3 regions of the Peribacillus sp. SRI_006 genome follow, and region 2 is predicted to be linked to each of the others. Evidence: predicted binding sites of a transcription regulator. Region 2 holds the regulator's gene; each other region holds the start of a gene.
What was found. Region 2 encodes LexA, which represses DNA repair genes until DNA is damaged. Its sites were predicted from a motif close to CGAACATATGTTCG; they were not measured.
Positions count from the first base shown of each region.

Region 1 (6,091 bases), on a different contig from region 2:
ACCTCATAGGATTGCAGATCTTTATTCGATTTACTTGAGACTGGATCGGCAACAGTTTCCACAATATCCATCCCTTTTAATACCGGTGCTAAATCAATATCTTCACCATCCGTATCGACAACCACTGTCGCCGGTGCCAGTTCGCCTGGTGAATAAGAGTCGGAAATGACAGAATAGCCTTCACGGGAGTTCATATCTTCAGGGAAGGAAGAGAGAATATCATATGAATATTTTATTTGTGAAGAATATCCAGCTAAAACACTGAAGATGATCAGGCATGTAAGAATGACGGTCCATGGCTTGGTTGTGACGATATGGCCAATCCAGTTACCGATGCGGCCTTCTTTATGCTTTTTGACGGCTTTTCCCTTTTTCTTGGCCCGTGCTTCTGCCATTTCAGGTGTACGCGGGACGATTGGGAAGAAGGAAGCCCTTCCGAATACAGAAAGCAATGCAGGTACAAGTGTTAAAGCTGCCAGCATCATGATTAAAATCGACAAGCTGAATGGTACAGCGAAACGGTGGTAGGCTCCGTATTTGGCTACAAGCAATGTTAGCAGGGAGATGACGATCGTTAGGCCGCTCATCGCAATGGCGCCTGATGAATCTTTAAATGCGGCGATCATGGCTTCCCGTTTGCTTTCATGATTCCTTAATTCACTTCTGTAGTGAGAAATTAAAAATAGGCAATAGTCCGTTCCGGCACCGAATAATAATACGGTCATGATTGAAATGGCCTGTGAATCGACTGTAATCCAACCATGATCTGCCATGAAGCCAAGGATCGGGCTTGTGACAATATAGGCGAAGCCTACTCCGATTAAAGGAATTATGGCTAAAAGAGGAGAGCGGTAAATGAGTAATAATACGACAAGTACAAGTATTACTGTCGCTAAAAGCAATTTGAAATCAGCACCTGAAAATAAACCCGTTGCATCGACTGATATCCCTACAGGGCCTGTCACTCGAAGGGATAATTCATCTGAATCGGTCGGGACCTTGAATGGGTCCGTTCCAATGCGCTCCGTTACTGCTTCATTAATGCTTTCAAGATTTTTTCCGAGAATTTCAGTCTCGGTCTTTTCTTTAAAGAAAAGCGGCTGCACGAAAGTCGTTCCATCTTCTGAAACCGATCCTTTAAGAGCAGGCAACGGAATTTCATGAATCGGCGGTAAGAAAGATTGCTGTGTTAATGGATTATCTGTCAGTTCCTTGGAAAGATACTGGATTTCAGCCAAGTCGGCCTCTGTCAGTCCACCTTCGCGATGCCATGTAAGCAGGGCAGGTATTCCAGAGGAATTTGGAAACTCTTCTTTAATAAGTTCATCAGCCACGACAGAAGGCGAGTCTTCAGGCAAGTCTGAGGCATTATTTGCTGTTCGATCATTAACGGCAGGCAATGTGAAGGTTAATGCGATTGCTGCAATTATCCATGCGGCAATGACAACCCAACGACTGGTTTTTCCTGTCATCACCCTGCCAAGTCTTCCTATTATTGATTCGTCCAATGAAGGCACCCCGCTTTTTGAATTTTTTATCCTCATTTCATTATAGTGGTGTGATGTTGACTTATACAAAAATGGGTATGCTCACTCCAACTACTAAACTCTTCAAGTCGTTAATGGCATGAAAATAGGCTCATCGATATATAGGGGAAAAGTACTTATTTACCTAATTTCAATTAAATTTTGAAGATTGAAGAGTTAAATATAGGAAATGAGGGAAAGTATAGTAGTATTGTGGCCTTTATTAACAAAGGAGGGATTTTTTTGTCTGATAAATCCAAAAAAACAAATGATGAAACGAATGAAACATTAACGAACAGGCAAGGGCACCCGGTAACGAATAACCAGAGTCTAAGAACTGTAGGGAACAGAGGTCCTAGTACACTTGAGAACTATGATTTCCTGGAAAAGATCAGCCACTTCGATAGGGAGCGCATCCCTGAACGGGTTGTGCATGCTCGCGGTGCAGGTGCGCATGGTTATTTCGTTCCGACAGGTAAAGCGGGGGACGAGCCAATTTCAAAATATACGAGAGCGAAGGTTTTTCAGGAAGAAGGTAAAAAAACCCCGGTATTCGTGAGATTTTCATCTGTTATTCATGGAGGGACGTCCCCGGAAACGTTACGTGACCCAAGGGGATTTGCCGTTAAATTTTATACGGAAGATGGAAACTGGGATCTTGTAGGCAATAACCTGAAAATTTTCTTTATCCGTGATGCCATGAAATTCCCGGATTTGATTCATGCATTCAAACCGGATCCGGTCACGAATATTCAGGACGGCAGGAGGATTTTCGATTTTTGCTCGAGTTCGCCTGAAACATTCCATATGGTTACCTTTGTGTTTTCCCCTTGGGGCATCCCAGCTAACTACCGGATGATGCAAGGATCAGGGGTCAATACTTATAAATGGGTGAATGAGGAAGGGAAAGCGGTGCTCGTCAAGTATCATTGGGAACCGAAACAAGGGATCAAGAACCTGACGCAGCAAGAGGCCAATGAAATTCAAGCTACGAATTTCAATCATGCCACACAGGATCTATATGAAGCGATCGAACGCGGGGACTATCCGGAATGGGATCTCAACGTACAGATCATGAGTGATGATGATCATCCTGAATTGGATTTCGATCCGCTGGATGATACGAAAATCTGGCCGAAAGATGAGTTCCCATGGCTGCATGTCGGTACGATGGTATTGAATAAAAACCCTGAAGACTATTTCACTGAAGTCGAACAGGCTGCATTCGGTACCGGTGTCCTAGTGGATGGACTGGATTTTTCTGATGACAAGATGTTACAGGGACGTACATTTTCTTATTCCGATACACAGCGTCACCGTGTTGGCGCGAATTATTTGCAACTGCCGATCAATGCTCCAAAGAAACGAACTGCCACGAATCAGACTGGCGGACAGATGCAATATGAAGTTGGCAGAGGCAGCCAAAGCCCCCACATCAACTACGAACCATCCACTGTCGGCGGCTTGAAGGAAGCCAATCAAACGGGCAAAGAGTATACACCTATGGTGGAAGGGAAACTTGTCCGTGAGACAATCGATCGCCAAAACAATACGAAACAGGCCGGGGAAACGTACCGGGAATTTGAGGATTGGGAAAAAGACGATTTAATTTCCAATTTAGTGGCGGCATTGGCTCCTGCCGACAAGCGCATTCAGGAAAAAATGATAGCACTTGCCGAAGAGGCCGATGAAGAGTATGGCCGCAGATTGAAAGAGGGACTGGCCGCGGCCTCAGAACATACGGAATCTTCAAAACCGCTGGGTGGGACGGATAACCCTGAGGCCGCCGTTAGAAAAGGTCATGGAGCGGATCCATATTGATTGAACTGAAAAGAAGCAAACTTCCTTATAAAGGGGTTTGCCTCTTTTTTTTATGGGCATAATTAATGGATGTGTGGATGCTCTTCCAAGGATGCCTTTTTAAAAATCAAGCAGGAAATTGATTGGCAAAAAACTTCATAATCATTTAAACTGAAACTACTCTATTTTTCTCTTATAAAGGAGATGAAAAAATGATTAAAATTCTTTCTGCCCTTTTCCTTCCTTGTCTACTTGTCATGCTATTTTCAAGAGTCACCTATAACAATGTCGTAGGCCTTGTTTTAACTGTTGCCTTGATTACAGCTTCCGCATATAAAGGTTATACGCATACAAACTTATTGATCATCGTCGATGCCTTATCCCTGACAGTGGGATTTTGGTTATCAAAAAGAATGATGAAACGTACATCCAAGAGCGCCTGACATCAAAGGTGCTTTTTTTGTACTCAAACTTGTCATTCTCCTCAACACATCATGAAGTTCATTAAAACAAGAATCGAATGGATGTTCGCTTATTGCTGGTTTGTTTTAAGGCTATTGTGGTAGAATGTGTATATATGCTTTATTAAACCGGAATAAATAGAAGGGATATAGGCATGTCCCGTTTTCATATAAAAATATTTCAATAGGAGGCCATGCTTGGTGAAGGATAAGTTTGAGTTAGTCTCAAAATACTCTCCTCAAGGAGATCAGCCGGCAGCAATTGAAATGCTGGTCGAAGGGATTAAGGAAGGCAAGGAAATGCAGACGTTATTGGGGGCAACGGGTACAGGGAAAACGTTCACCGTTTCCAATGTGATCCAAAAGATCAATAAACCGACTCTTGTCATTGCCCACAATAAAACGTTGGCAGGGCAGCTTTACAGTGAGTTCAAAGAGTTCTTCCCTAATAATGCCGTCGAATACTTCGTTAGCTATTATGATTACTACCAGCCAGAGGCTTATGTTCCATCCACGGATACATTCATCGAAAAAGATGCAAGCATCAATGATGAAATCGATAAACTGCGTCACTCGGCCACATCATCTTTGTTCGAAAGGAAAGATGTCATCATCATTGCCAGTGTTTCGTGCATATATGGACTCGGTTCTCCTGAAGAGTACCGGGAGATGGTCGTTTCCCTCCGAACTGGCATGGAAATAGACCGGAATGCCTTGCTGCACAGACTCGTGGATATTCAATATGAGAGGAATGATATTGCTTTCCAACGGGGGACCTTCCGCGTTCGCGGCGATGTCGTCGAAATTTTTCCGGCCTCCCGTGATGAACATTGTGTACGGGTCGAGTTCTTCGGGGATGAGATCGACCGTATCCGTGAAGTCGATGCCCTGACCGGTGAAATTACCGGTGAACGGGAACATATCGCCATTTTCCCGGCTTCCCACTTCGTAACCCGCGAAGAGAAAATGCGGATAGCCATTCAAAATATCGAAACGGAACTGGAAGAGAGACTGAAGGAATTAAGGGAAGATGAAAAGCTCCTTGAAGCACAGCGCTTGGAGCAGCGGACCCGCTATGATTTGGAAATGATGCGGGAAATGGGCTTTTGTTCTGGGATCGAGAACTATTCCCGTCATTTGACGCTTCGTCCCTCAGGTGCGACACCATACACTTTAATAGATTACTTTCCAGAGGATTTCCTATTGGTCGTGGATGAATCACATGTAACTCTTTCGCAAATCCGCGGAATGTTCAATGGAGATCAGGCGCGGAAGCAAGTGCTCGTCGACCATGGCTTCCGTCTGCCGTCTGCGAAAGATAACCGCCCGCTAAGATTTGAAGAATTTGAAAAAAAGGTCCATCAATCCATATTCGTTTCGGCAACTCCGGGACCATATGAACTCGAACATACACCAGAAATGGTTCAGCAAATCATCCGTCCTACCGGATTGCTGGATCCGACGGTAGAAGTGCGGCCGATTGAAGGGCAGATAGATGACCTGATCGGTGAAATACAGGAGCGCGTCAAAAAGAACGAGCGTGTACTCATAACGACCTTGACGAAAAAGATGTCTGAAGATTTAACTGATTATTTAAAGGAAATCGGCATCAAGGTCCAATATCTTCATTCGGAAGTGAAGACCTTGGAAAGGATAGAAATCATCCGGGAACTCCGAATGGGCAAATATGATGTACTCGTTGGAATCAACCTTTTAAGGGAAGGCCTGGATATTCCGGAAGTGTCGTTAGTGACCATTTTGGATGCCGATAAGGAAGGGTTCCTTCGCTCGGAACGTTCGCTTATTCAAACGATGGGCCGTGCAGCCCGTAATGCCAACGGCCATGTCATCATGTATGCAGACCGCATCACGAATTCGATGGAAATTGCCATCAATGAAACGAGGCGGCGCCGTGAAATCCAGGAGAAGTATAATGAAGAGCATGGAATAATGCCTCAAACCATTCAAAAGGATATCCGTGATTCCATAAGGGCGACGCATGTAGCCGAAGAAGGCGAAGAGTATAAGGAAGATCTTGCACCAAGCCTTGCGAAGCTCCCTAAAAAAGAGCGTTTAAAAGTGATGGCGAGCATGGAAAAAGAAATGAAGGAAGCGGCAAAGGCACTGGACTTCGAGCGAGCTGCCGAGCTGCGTGATTTATTACTAGAGTTAAAAGCGGAAGGGTGACGAAACATGGCGATGGATAAAATTGTGATAAAAGGCGCCAGGGCCAACAATTTAAAGAATATTGATATCACGATACCGAGAGATAAACTTGTTGTGCTTACCGGATTATCCGGATCT
Region 1 covers NZ_JBYCZT010000006.1:266,267-272,357, reverse strand. The annotation lists gene AC2YHV_RS11000 (MMPL family transporter) at 1-1,508, opposite strand, end outside; gene AC2YHV_RS10995 (catalase) at 1,764-3,347, shown strand; gene AC2YHV_RS10990 (CsbA family protein) at 3,539-3,769, shown strand; gene uvrB (excinuclease ABC subunit UvrB) at 3,989-5,974, shown strand; gene uvrA (excinuclease ABC subunit UvrA) at 5,981-6,091, shown strand, end outside.
Region 1: uvrB (excinuclease ABC subunit UvrB) is a predicted target of LexA. The motif match lies at 3,844-3,857, and genes of this name have one in related genera.

Region 2 (6,091 bases):
TGTCGTTTTTCTAGTCCTCATTCTAACCATATTATTTATGGCAAAGCCAGACATTTCCTCAGCAGGAAAATTGAAACCGCCCTCCGAAACTTTCAGTCCAGGGGATTGGTTTCTTGGAAGTATCCCTCCCAATCTTGATACAAACAAACCACCGATCGTGTTTGTTCAAGGGAAAAACGGCAGTTCAACCAGCTGGTATGGCGAAACGGAATATCATGGTGTCAATGATATGTATACCAAAGCGTATGAAGCTGGCTACCAAACGGTTTTTGTTCAGCTTCATGATTCAGCTGGAAATGGGTCAGTGAGCCAATATGCCAATGGAAGGCTTTTAGCTCAAATGCTTTCAGAAATCAGTAACCATTTCGGGGGCAAAAAAGTAAATATTATAGCTCACAGCAAAGGGGGCCCAGACACCCAAGCGGCTCTAGTCCACTATGGAGCACATCAATATGTTGGAAGGGTGATCACTTTAGCCTCCCCACATCATGGTTCTCACTTAGCTGATTTGGCTTATAGCTGGTATGCGGGCTGGCTTGGTTCCTTATTAGGTCAAAAAGATGAGGGAACTTATTCTTTACAAGTTGGTAAAATGGCTGAATTTCGTTCTGTCACGGATAACCATATCAACTCTCGTAAAAACTTGTATTTCACTGTGGCAGGTATGAACAGAGGCCCGGTACTATCAGCCTTATCAATGGGGGGACAATATTTATCATCATATGGGGAAAATGATGGACTGGTGAATGTATGGAGTACAAAAATACCCTATGCAACACATTTATTTACAGATCCCAACTTTGATCACGACAATATTCGAGTTGGCTCAGCTGTATTTTCAAGAATTGAACCCTATTTAAAAAGCACATCCACAGCTGGGATTCCTGCATATCATGTCAATTATAAAGAACGAGTTGAAGATGATGTCATTACAACAGCACTCGCTCAAACCGTTCTGGGTGATGTCCTGAAACAAAATGTCTGGGTCGAACAAAGCTTCCATGTAAATGAAGCTGCCCCAGGTAATATAAGCATATATACAGCCTCAAATGATGTCGAGGTTGAATTGATTTCTCCATCTAATAAAAAGTATTCACCTTCCTTAAACGTTCATTCAGCCAAAAATGAAACTTCCTTTTTTAATGGTGCAACCATCCAATCATTCTACAGAAATAACCTTGAAATTGGTGACTGGAAAGTACGAATGAAGACTAAATCGCCAAAAGACGCCTTCCTGTTCACAGCACAATTTAACGAAAAGAATCCCATTACATTAAGTATGGCCGGTAAAGTTAAGCAAAAAGATGCAAAATTTTTAATAAAGAATCCAATGAATGATAAAAAAAGACCAATCAGTACAACATTTTTGGTTCATCTGATAGATGAAACCGGTAATGAAATTAGTGAAAAAAACTCAATTAAGGCAATGGATACTGAAAATTTTACTGGCACCCTTCCGGAAGTACCTAAGTCAGGTGTTTATAATGTAACAATAGATGTTAAGGAAAAAAATGTGGATGGTACTGAAAGAACCCGGACGCTGATTCGTTCGGTCTATATTGAGAAATAACGAAATGCCTTCTCTTAGTTGAGGAGGCATTATTTTGATGGTACGGGTAACTAGGGAGATGGTAATTCAGCCAATGGAAACAGCCAGGTCGTAATTACTTATTGAAGTATTAATTCAACGGGTCTCTGATGGATATGGTTGGAAGTTTGTTATCAGGGGAAAATAAATATATGTATTTTTTTCCCTGCACCTGCAAATGGTTGTCAACAAGTGCATATTCAACAGTGGAATGACTTGGTCGATCTAAACCTTATTAAAATGGGGATTTTAAATCCTCTCTTTTTTATTTCAATGAGCTTTTTCCAAAGTATCATATTACGAGAAAGGCGATAGTAACTTTCATCCCTTATAAAGGATGTTTAAATTCGCATGAAACTAGATTCTATAAAAAAATATTTCAATATCTACTCTTCCATATGCATATAGAGAGAATTCTGGACATAAATTAAACAAACAAAAAAAGCGCGGGAAGCGCTTTTAGTGTATTTGCCTATATAAGCCTATTACTTTTCCAAGTATCGAAACATCTCGTAAAATAATTGGTTCCATATTTGAGTTCTCAGGCTGAAGCCTTATGTAATCCGGTTCCTTAAAGAATCGTTTTACAGTGGCTTCATCATCTTCCGTCATCGCCACGACGATATCTCCATTATTGGCACTGCTTTGTTGTTTCACGATGACATAATCTCCATCATGAATTCCTGCTTCTATCATACTTTCACCCATGATTTCCAGCATGAATACATGGTCATCATGTGGAACCATGCTTTCGGGAAGCGGAAAGTATTCTTCAATGTTCTCAATGGCCGTTATCGGCATGCCCGCTGTTACTTTTCCAAGTAACGGCACGTTCACGACATTGACTTTGGGAATATTGTTCGCTTCCTCCAAATTCATTATTTCAATGGCCCTTGGCTTGGTTGGGTCACGTCTAATAAGGCCTTTACTTTCCAGGCGGGATAAATGTCCGTGTACTGTTGAACTTGATGCAAGTCCCACTGCTTCGCCAATCTCCCGTACGGAAGGCGGATACCCTTTTTGGCGGACCTCTTCTTTAATGAAATCAAGAATATCTTGCTGCCGTTTTGATAGTTTTGTCATTTGTGCACCTCTTCCCCAATGTTCTTTGCTACATTATAGCATGGCCCCCATCTCTATACAAACATAAGTTCGAATTTGTTGTTGACTGAAACAAACGTTCGTATTATAATTTGATCATAACATACGAACGAACATTCGCTTTGGAGGGATTATTATGAAAAAATTATACAAAAATTATATTTATACGATTCTATTAGCGGGATCAGTATTCATCTTTTCAATTTTATTCTCTTGTACATTGAACAATGATCAAAAAAAGGATTTCCTTTCTATAGAAGTAGGCGAGGGTGACACCCTATGGGGAATTGCCGAAGAATATGAAGAATCAAATTTGACAAAAAAAGAATTCATTGGTTGGATAGAAGAGAATAATGGAGTCAGTGCGGATTCGATAAAGCCTGGACAAGTCATTGTCATACCGGTTAAAGGGGAAGAACTTGTCCAGAATTTGGCCAGTGAGCAGTAAGTAGTAAAGGTAGGGTATTATGAAGGCGGTAATCTATTGTAGGGTCAGCACCGAAAAAGAGTCACAGGAAACATCATTGGCAAGGCAGGAAGATGAATTAGTCAAATTGGCTGAAAAGATGGATGTGGAAGTTGTCTCCATTATAAAAGAACAGGCAAGTGGTTATGAGTTGAATCGGGATGGCATTTTTGACATGCTCGAACTATTTAAAACCAAAGAAGCTGAAGTGCTTTTAATCCAGGATGAAACAAGACTGGGAAGAGGGAATGCCAAAATAGCCCTTTTCCATGTCATCCTTAAAGAAGATGTGAAAATTTATACTCTCTCACACGATGGAGAGCTGGAGTTATCGGATTCGGATGCCATGGTCATTCAGATAGTGGGCATTGTAGAAGAATATCAAAGGAAACTACATAATCTTAAAATAAAGCGCGGAATGATGAGAGCCGTTGAAAAAGGGTACCGTCCTCAAAAAAATCTTCAGAATCAAAGGAATTCCACTGGAAGGGATCGTATGGAGATTCCTATTGAAGAAATTATTAAACTGCGTGCCAATGGGTTAACATTCTCGGAAATCGCAGCCACATTAAGGGGCTTTGGATACAATGTATCTAAGGCTACTGTGAACAGGCGTTTTCTCGAACATCAAATGAATACAAAGGAAAGTAAATCATAGAACTTGTAATTTCGCTTTTTTTTTAATACCATGACAATATCCGCAGATTATGAAGGAGCGAAATTATGTTATCAAAAGAAAAAATAGCCCGTATAAATGAACTTTCTAAAAAGGCAAAGGGGGAAGGCTTGACGGAAGTTGAAGCGAAAGAGCAAACCCAATTGAGAAGTGAGTATTTGGAAACATTCAGAAAATCCATGTCCGACACGTTGGAGCATGTGAAAGTCGTGGATCCAGAGGGTAATGACGTCACTCCTCAAAAGATAAAAAATATAAAAGAAAAACGAAATTTACATTAATGCTTGGATTCTTCTGATGGAATATTCCATTTGAGGATTCTTTGGCATTTTGGAGTAAAAAGAGAGTGCATTCATGTATGTATTCTCCTATTTAGTTTAATCTAAATAGGTGACTTCTTATTCCTAGAAAATTGTAATATTGGGGCATTAAATAGTGATTTTAGTTGTGATATTATGCTTGTCACTATAATATAAAGAGGTACATTACAGGAAGGGATGTTTTTACAATATGTTAGATAAATTAGATGCACTTTCTATCAATACGATTCGTACATTATCAATTGATGCAATTGAAAAGGCTAATTCCGGCCATCCAGGTATGCCAATGGGTGCAGCGCCAATGGCGTATAAACTATGGACCGAATATATGAACCATAACCCGAAAAATCCAGATTGGTTTAATAGAGATCGCTTTGTTCTTTCAGCTGGACATGGTTCCATGCTGTTATACAGCCTTCTTCATTTATCAGGCTATGGCTTATCTATCGATGATTTGAAAAGCTTCCGTCAATGGGGCAGTAAAACTCCAGGACATCCTGAATTCGGACATACGGCTGGTGTGGATGCAACTACCGGGCCGCTTGGACAAGGTATCGCAATGGCAGTCGGAATGGCAATGGCAGAACGTCACTTGGCAGAAAGCTATAACCGCGATTCTTATAATGTGGTCGATCATTATACATATAGCATTTGTGGGGATGGAGATTTAATGGAAGGTGTTTCTGCAGAAGCCGCTTCATTAGCTGGACATCTACAACTGGGAAGACTTGTTGTTTTATATGATTCTAATGATATTTCCCTTGACGGCGACTTAAGTCAATCATTTAGTGAAAGCGTAGCAGACCGGTTCAAATCTTATGGATGGCAATATATCCGCGTTGAGGATGGCAATGATCTTCAGGAAATTGCTAAAGCGATTGAAGAAGCGAAAACCGACGAAGCACGCCCAACATTAATCGAAGTGAAAACGGTTATCGGTTACGGTTCACCAAATCGTTCAGGTAAATCTGCCGTTCACGGCGCTCCGCTTGGTGCAGATGAGCTTAAATTGACAAAAGAAGCATACAAATGGACATTCGAAAAGGACTTCCATGTACCTGAAGAAGTGTATTCACACTTCAATGAAGCTGTTGTTGATGCAGGAGCTCAAAAAGAAGAAGCTTGGAATGAATTATTTAAAAATTACAAAGAAGCACATCCTGAGTTAGCACAGCAATTAGAGCTTGCAATTAAAGGTGAACTGCCTGCTGAATGGGATCAGGAAATTCCAGTCTATGAAGAAGGTAAGACATTAGCTTCCCGTGCTTCAAGTGGGGAAGTACTGAATGCGATCGCCAAAAAGGTCCCTAGCTTCATTGGGGGTTCTGCGGATTTAGCCGGGTCTAATAATACTGCCATCAAAGGTGAGACAGATCTATTACCTGGTAATTACAGTGGCCGTAATATATGGTTCGGTGTACGTGAATTCGCTATGGGTGCGGCTTTAAATGGAATGGCACTTCATGGTGGCTTAAAAGTATATGGAGGAACATTCTTCGTATTCTCTGATTATCTACGTCCTGCCATAAGAATGGCAGCGCTGATGGGACTGCCTGTTAATTATGTGTTCACCCATGACAGCATTGCTGTAGGGGAAGACGGACCGACTCATGAGCCAATCGAACAATTAGCATCATTGCGTGCAATGCCTAACCTAGGGGTAATCCGTCCAGCTGATGGCAATGAAACGGCAGCAGCCTGGAAAGTGGCTATGGAGTCTACAAATAAACCAACTGCTCTTGTACTGACTCGTCAAGGATTGCCAACAATAAAAGGCACTTCCGAAACTGCGTATGAAGGTGTTTCAAAAGGTGCTTACATCATCTCTGCTTCTAAGAAAGAAGTAGCCGATGCATTACTTCTTGCGACTGGTTCCGAAGTGAACTTGGCTGTGAAAGCACAGGAAGCTTTAGCGAACGAAGGAATTGATGTTGCGGTAA
Region 2 covers NZ_JBYCZT010000016.1:30,083-36,173, reverse strand. The annotation lists gene AC2YHV_RS21690 (esterase/lipase family protein) at 38-1,570, shown strand; gene lexA (transcriptional repressor LexA) at 2,048-2,671, opposite strand; gene yneA (cell division suppressor protein YneA) at 2,826-3,137, shown strand; gene AC2YHV_RS21675 (YneB family resolvase-like protein) at 3,157-3,813, shown strand; gene AC2YHV_RS21670 (DUF896 domain-containing protein) at 3,879-4,112, shown strand; gene tkt (transketolase) at 4,342-6,091, shown strand, end outside.

Region 3 (6,091 bases), on a different contig from region 2:
ACCGCGGAAGCGCCGGTAGGTCCAACGATCTTTGGACGTCCACCCGCTTCCTTTAATGCCGCGGGCCAGCACATAGTTTTCCAGCTTATCTACCTGTTCACGCATCCGGTCGTGGTTTTTTTGCAGCGGAAATAGAAGCTCCGTCTTGATTGCACGAAATACCGGTTCATAACGCCAATAGCCATTGATGATCTCCAAAGTCGAACGAATCAGTTCAATCAGAGGATGATTCAGCATCGTCCGTTTGGAATCGACGAACAAGGGAATTTGATAATCCCGAAAAACGGTTTGTAAAATATCTGCGTATGCTTCCCCGTTACGGACTAAAATCGCAATATCACGGAAACGGTGCTGTTTCTGTCTGACCAGCGACAAGATATCCCGGGCAACTCCTTCAATCTCAGCTCTGCGGTTAACTGCCTGGGCGATCGTTACATCAGGTGACTGCTGCTCAAACGTTCGTGCAGGACGAATGGAAAAATAAGTTTCCAGATGATTCAGCCCCGGACTCTTTCCAAACCTTTCCGATCTTTTTAAGATTCGATCTTCTGAAATCGGTATGCCATTCCTCAATCCAGCCTGATATAGGTGATGATAAAGGTTTCCCGTTTGCCTGAACAATTGCAAATCATCCGGAGCATATTGCCTGTAGGGCTGATCTAACGTCAGCGAGACCGTTACACTCCTGCACAGCTTCATCAATTCTTCAACAATCAATAATTCCTGTGGAGTCAAGCTATAAAAACCATCGATATATATATCCGCATTCCTTATATATGAAGACTCTGACATTTTTTCGATCAGCAAAGTGAAATAATCTTCGGAGTCTAAATATTTATTGACCATTTCATCCTCAAAAGCCTGATAGACCAATTCAAGATCATGCAGTTTATCCTGAATGCCGCTGCCGGCCTGTGAGGTTTCAGCCAAATAGTTTTGAATGTCATCAGGTTGGATGCAATACTGCTTGAACTCAGCCAGCATCAGCTCCATCTGTGCAATGAACCCCTGCTTATCAGCAGATCGACTGAACATCTTTAACTCTTCCTTTTTATCATCCATGATCTTCCGTATCAGCATATTAACGCCAACACTGTCCAGATGCAGCCGGCTCATCCCCCCGGTTTCCTGAAGAACGCGCCAAGCAAGCCTGCTAAAACTGAAAACCTGTGTCCGGATCATTCCGGCAAGGCCTGGTGTTTTAATTAATTTATATTCAGATAGAAACGTCATCTGATCAGGAACGAGGTAGATAATTGGATTTCCTTCGGGATCTTCTGCCAATTTAGAGCGGATTTCGTCCAATATATTCGAAGTTTTCCCTGTACCCGATCTTCCCAGTAAAAAACGGAGTGACATCTCTTTTCCCCCTTACAACATAATATCTAGATCCATCATACCAGAAATACTTTCGTCTTTATGACTAGGTTTCTGTTTCCAATTAGATTTACTTTCTATTATTTTACCGTCTCCCTTAAAAAAACACCAATCGTACGTTCGCGTTTCCCCCAAAAGAAAAAGCCCGCATCTTACTCGGGCTTCCACAATCACTCACCTGTAAACTTAAAATTGAAATCATTGACCGGCCAATATCGAACATCCACTTTACCGACAACATTTTCTACCGGTATATAACCAAAGTGACGGCTGTCAGCACTTTCAAGACGATTATCACCCATGACAAAAAGCTTGCCCTCCGGAACTTTGGTCATATCCGTCAATTCTTTTAATGTAAAATCACCTGTAAAATCCTGTCCTGGGAAACCTTCCTTGAATTTCTCAAGATAAGGCTCATCCACTTTCTTACCATTTACGTAAAGCCAATCATCTTTATAACGAATACGGTCACCTGCAACCCCTATAACCCGCTTAACATAATCTTCTTGTGAATTCGCATGAAAAACAATAATGTCAAAACGGTTGATATCATGAATCTGGTAATTGATTTTATTCACGACAAGTTTATTTCCATCTTCAAGGGTCGGCTGCATCGACTTTCCTTCAACATCATAGCTTGAAAAGAGAAATGTACGGATTAAGATGTAAATAACAAAAGCTATCATCGCTGGTTTTATCCAATCGGATAAAGAATTCTTGTTTGTTTTTTCCATCTACTTCAACCCCTACTGCATTTATATATTAATTTATTGCCCTTCTTCTCTCTTCATGCTTTTATTTAACCGGACTTCCAGCCTTTTCCCCACATACCATAGGATAAAGATGACGATTCCGATAATGATCGTTCGCACAGGTTTATGAATCAATGATACTAAATCGTAACCTACGAAGCTGATCGTAAAAATCATCACCGCCTTCCCTCCAATTACTGCAAGTCCATATTGCAGGGTACTGACTTTTGAAAGTCCTGCCACGATATTAACGATAGCCGAAGGTGTAAAAGGGAAGCAGAGCAATATGAACAAAGGACCGAATCCATGGCTCTCAACCCATACCATCAACCTCTGCACCTGTTTATGTCTTTGCAAAAATCGGAAAAACCTCATTTGACCATATCTTCTAATAATCCAAAAGATCAAAAAGGACCCCGCTACCGCACCAATCCAAGAAAATAAAAACCCCCACCAGAGACCAAATGCCGTTGCATTGGCAAGCACGAACACCACTAAGGGCAAAAAAGGCAAAAATGCTTCCAGCATCGGCAGTAAGATTCCGGGAATTGGACCGAATGAGCGATATTGCTGAATAAGTGCCGATATATGATCAAGTGTAAACCACTCACGTATAGTATCCAAATCCATAATTATCTCCCTCGACATGCTGCCATCAAAGCAGCATAAACTTATTAAAAACCGTTTATTTTAGATATATCACTTTCCCCCGAAATTGCAAGAATTATTATCCATATATCTTCATACTTTCCCTATCTCCGGAAAACATAATCTTGTTAACGAATATTTCTAGATTTATCAAAACTGCTTGCATAACCACTGAAAATACATTAGGATAAAAACGGAACAAATGTTCTCGTTTTTTCAGGATATACATATTAGTATTAAAAACGCGCTATTTAGAAAGGGGCGGTCATGATGACCCGCATTCCAGAAGGTGACCGAAATATGATTGAAAAAGCCATCTACCTCCCTATGGTTATTACAGTCTTAAACCGGGATCTCAAGGTCATCGAAATTAGTCCGTTTAAATTAAAAAGGCCCTATTCGGAGCTGGTGGAACATATTTTAAAAGTGGTTCAAGACGAACTTGCCGAAGTACGGCGCTATTTGCGCAAAGAGAATATTAAAATTAGTGAAATCAAACGCGATGAATCCTTCACGATGTATTGTTTTTTATATAAAGGATACGAGGAACATCATAATTATTTCAATCCCCGCCTTCGCAACAAAACCGAAGACTTGTTATGTTATTACTTTTTCGAAAAAAAACCCTCAAGGGATTAACGGGTTAAAAGGGAGCCTTCCGGAAGGATACAAATTCCCTTGGATGTAAAAAGGTTGACCATAAAAAAGCATCGCATCTTTCCTGGCATAAAGGTAAGGGAGTCTTTCATGATCAAGATCGATTAGACTCGCTTACCTCCATTCCCCCTGTTTGAATATTCCATAACATCATAATTTAATTGGCTAGTTCAAACCAAGGCATAACCTATGTAATCAAGTGCATACTGAATATCCTTTTAACATTTAAGTTTTAAGTCTCATTAAATGAAAGTTAATTACATGCTCCATGACAAAGGTTGGAGTGGCACCCGTTATGATCGACTCATCATATTGAAGAAAAGGATAGGAAAACAGTCAGCTTCGACAAATCGATGTAAAAGTAACCAATATCATGATCCGCCGCAGAATGTAACACGTATTCATGATTTGCCATGATCGATTGCCGTCAACAATTCCCTGCATCGAAAGAATGGAAATTCCTTTAGGACGATGGGACGCTTAAAAAGCCCATGTTATCCTTTGTTGGATCAAGCCCTCGCATGTCGGATGAAATGTCTGCCATGGATTTCAGATAGTTAATATCTTCTTCCAAAAATACCTTTTACATTTAACTGCGTTACTTCAAGTTCCCTTGTAATGGCATCCTTCATTAAAAGTTTGCTGTATGCATAGCATCGCCTTTGTTCTTGGTGATTAAACGGCAGAATGTCGACGCTGCATCCTTCTGGTATATTACCCTCTTCCCTATTAAAGGAACCGAGGACTGCCAATAGCCGCTTCTCCACTTCTTGTTACACTAGCGGTTTGCACAATTACTGCTCACTGATTAAGGCAACAGTTTCGACGAAATTGTCCTTAACGATTAAAAGGTCTGGCCCGTTTGTTCATTATTAAGCGACATTTAATTTCCATTCATCTATTATAACTATACGTCTAAACTATCATTTTAGTGTCAGTACAACGTTATTAGGAAAGATGTTAATTTCATATCCATACTTATTATTATCTACTAGTAACAACCTCTTTATATTAAATGTATAAAGCAAAAAGAATTTCCAGAAAAACAAAATCTTTTGTGAAATACTGAACAAAAGATACATCATCGGTGTCTATTATATTATGTATTAAGGAGTCAATCATTAAGGAAACTTATACTCATCCCTAATTTCTTATGATAACCATTCAATATTTTATTTGCATGGTTTAATTTGTAGCCAAAAGGGTTCCTATCTAAATTTTAAACCAAAGTTGCTTGGAACGAAAGGTGCAAACGCGCCGAGGAGGCTCACGGACCGCCCGCGGAAAGCGAGTGCCTGGAGGGTAATAAACGTTTAAATTGTACAATCCTAAAAAAACAGAAACAATCTCTTTAACAAAATATTTTGTTGGTAATCCTAACATTCTCCGGGAGCCTGCTCCTTGAATATATGCCAACTTCACACTCTTTTCTGAGAGAAATAGTTGATTCTTTAAAATAATGGCATTACATTTTCATTCAAGAGATTAATCATAAATACCCAGGGTCATTTTCCCTAACCATAAATCCAAACAACACATTCCTTTTTTTACCAAAAATAAAAACCGTGTCAATATTCCCATTTTTTCGGTTACACATGGTAAATTATTAACTGGAGGGGAAAAATGAAGAAAATAAATATTCTACTGGTGGCTGTTCTTGTTTTGTCTTTATTCACTGGACTTAAAACAACTGAGGCAGCCTCAAATGTAAAGGTACATTTCATCAACGTTGGACAAGGAGATTCAATCCTGATACAAACCGCTAATGAAAACGTTTTAATCGATGGCGGCGGTAAAGGAAAGGGTGACGAGGTTGTTGCCTACCTAAAAAAACAAAAGGTAAAAACACTTACTGCATTAGTTTCCACTCACCCAGATGCGGATCATGTTGGCGGTCTTGCTCATGTGATTAAATCGCTTAATGTAAAATCTGTGTATGTCCCTAAAGTTTCACATACTACCCAGGCATACAAAGACTTTTTAACGGCTGTCAAGAAGAAGAAGCTTACAATAAAAAAAGCGAAGACGGGCGTGGAAATCAACACTAAAGCAAAGGATAATTCCCTTAAATTCATTGCACCTGTTAAGGACTATGCTAAGTCTGACTTAAATAATTGGAGTGCTGTCCTGTTGCTTAAACACGGCAAAAAAACATTCTTGTTTACAGGTGATGCCGAAGAAAAAGCAGAGAAGGATATGCTGGCTAAAAAACTGGTACCAAGTGTGGATGTACTTAAAGTAGGCCATCATGGTGCAAAAACATCGACAAGTTCAGCTTTCATCAACAAAACAAAACCGAAATATGCTGTAATAAGTGTAGGGAAAAATGGCTATGGGCATCCTACTTCCACTGTTATAAAACGGTTGAATTCAGTGAAAGCCAAAACTTATCGCACAGATAAATCAGGTAACATTATTTTTACTTCTACAGGTCAGAAAATTACTGTAAAGACGGTGAAATAATTGGTACAAGGAATTATTGATCGCTTCGAAGGAAAGATCGCTGTCGTGGAAATCGATGGTGGTGACATGAAGGATTTCCCTAAAAGTGCTCTTCCCAAGGGAGCAAAAGTAGGAGATATGCTGATTATCGATGGTGATACCATCACCATTTCCAAAGAAGGAACTGAAAAATTAAGAAAAGAAATTGACGATTT
Region 3 covers NZ_JBYCZT010000020.1:65,438-71,528, forward strand. The annotation lists gene addB (helicase-exonuclease AddAB subunit AddB) at 1-1,359, opposite strand, end outside; gene lepB (signal peptidase I) at 1,548-2,111, opposite strand; gene AC2YHV_RS24120 (TVP38/TMEM64 family protein) at 2,145-2,759, opposite strand; gene AC2YHV_RS24125 (YhjD family protein) at 3,048-3,416, shown strand; gene AC2YHV_RS24130 (hypothetical protein) at 3,992-4,186, opposite strand; gene AC2YHV_RS24135 (ComEC/Rec2 family competence protein) at 5,058-5,897, shown strand; gene AC2YHV_RS24140 (DUF3006 domain-containing protein) at 5,898-6,091, shown strand, end outside.
Region 3: AC2YHV_RS24125 (YhjD family protein) is a predicted target of LexA. The motif match lies at 2,973-2,986, and genes of this name have one in related genera.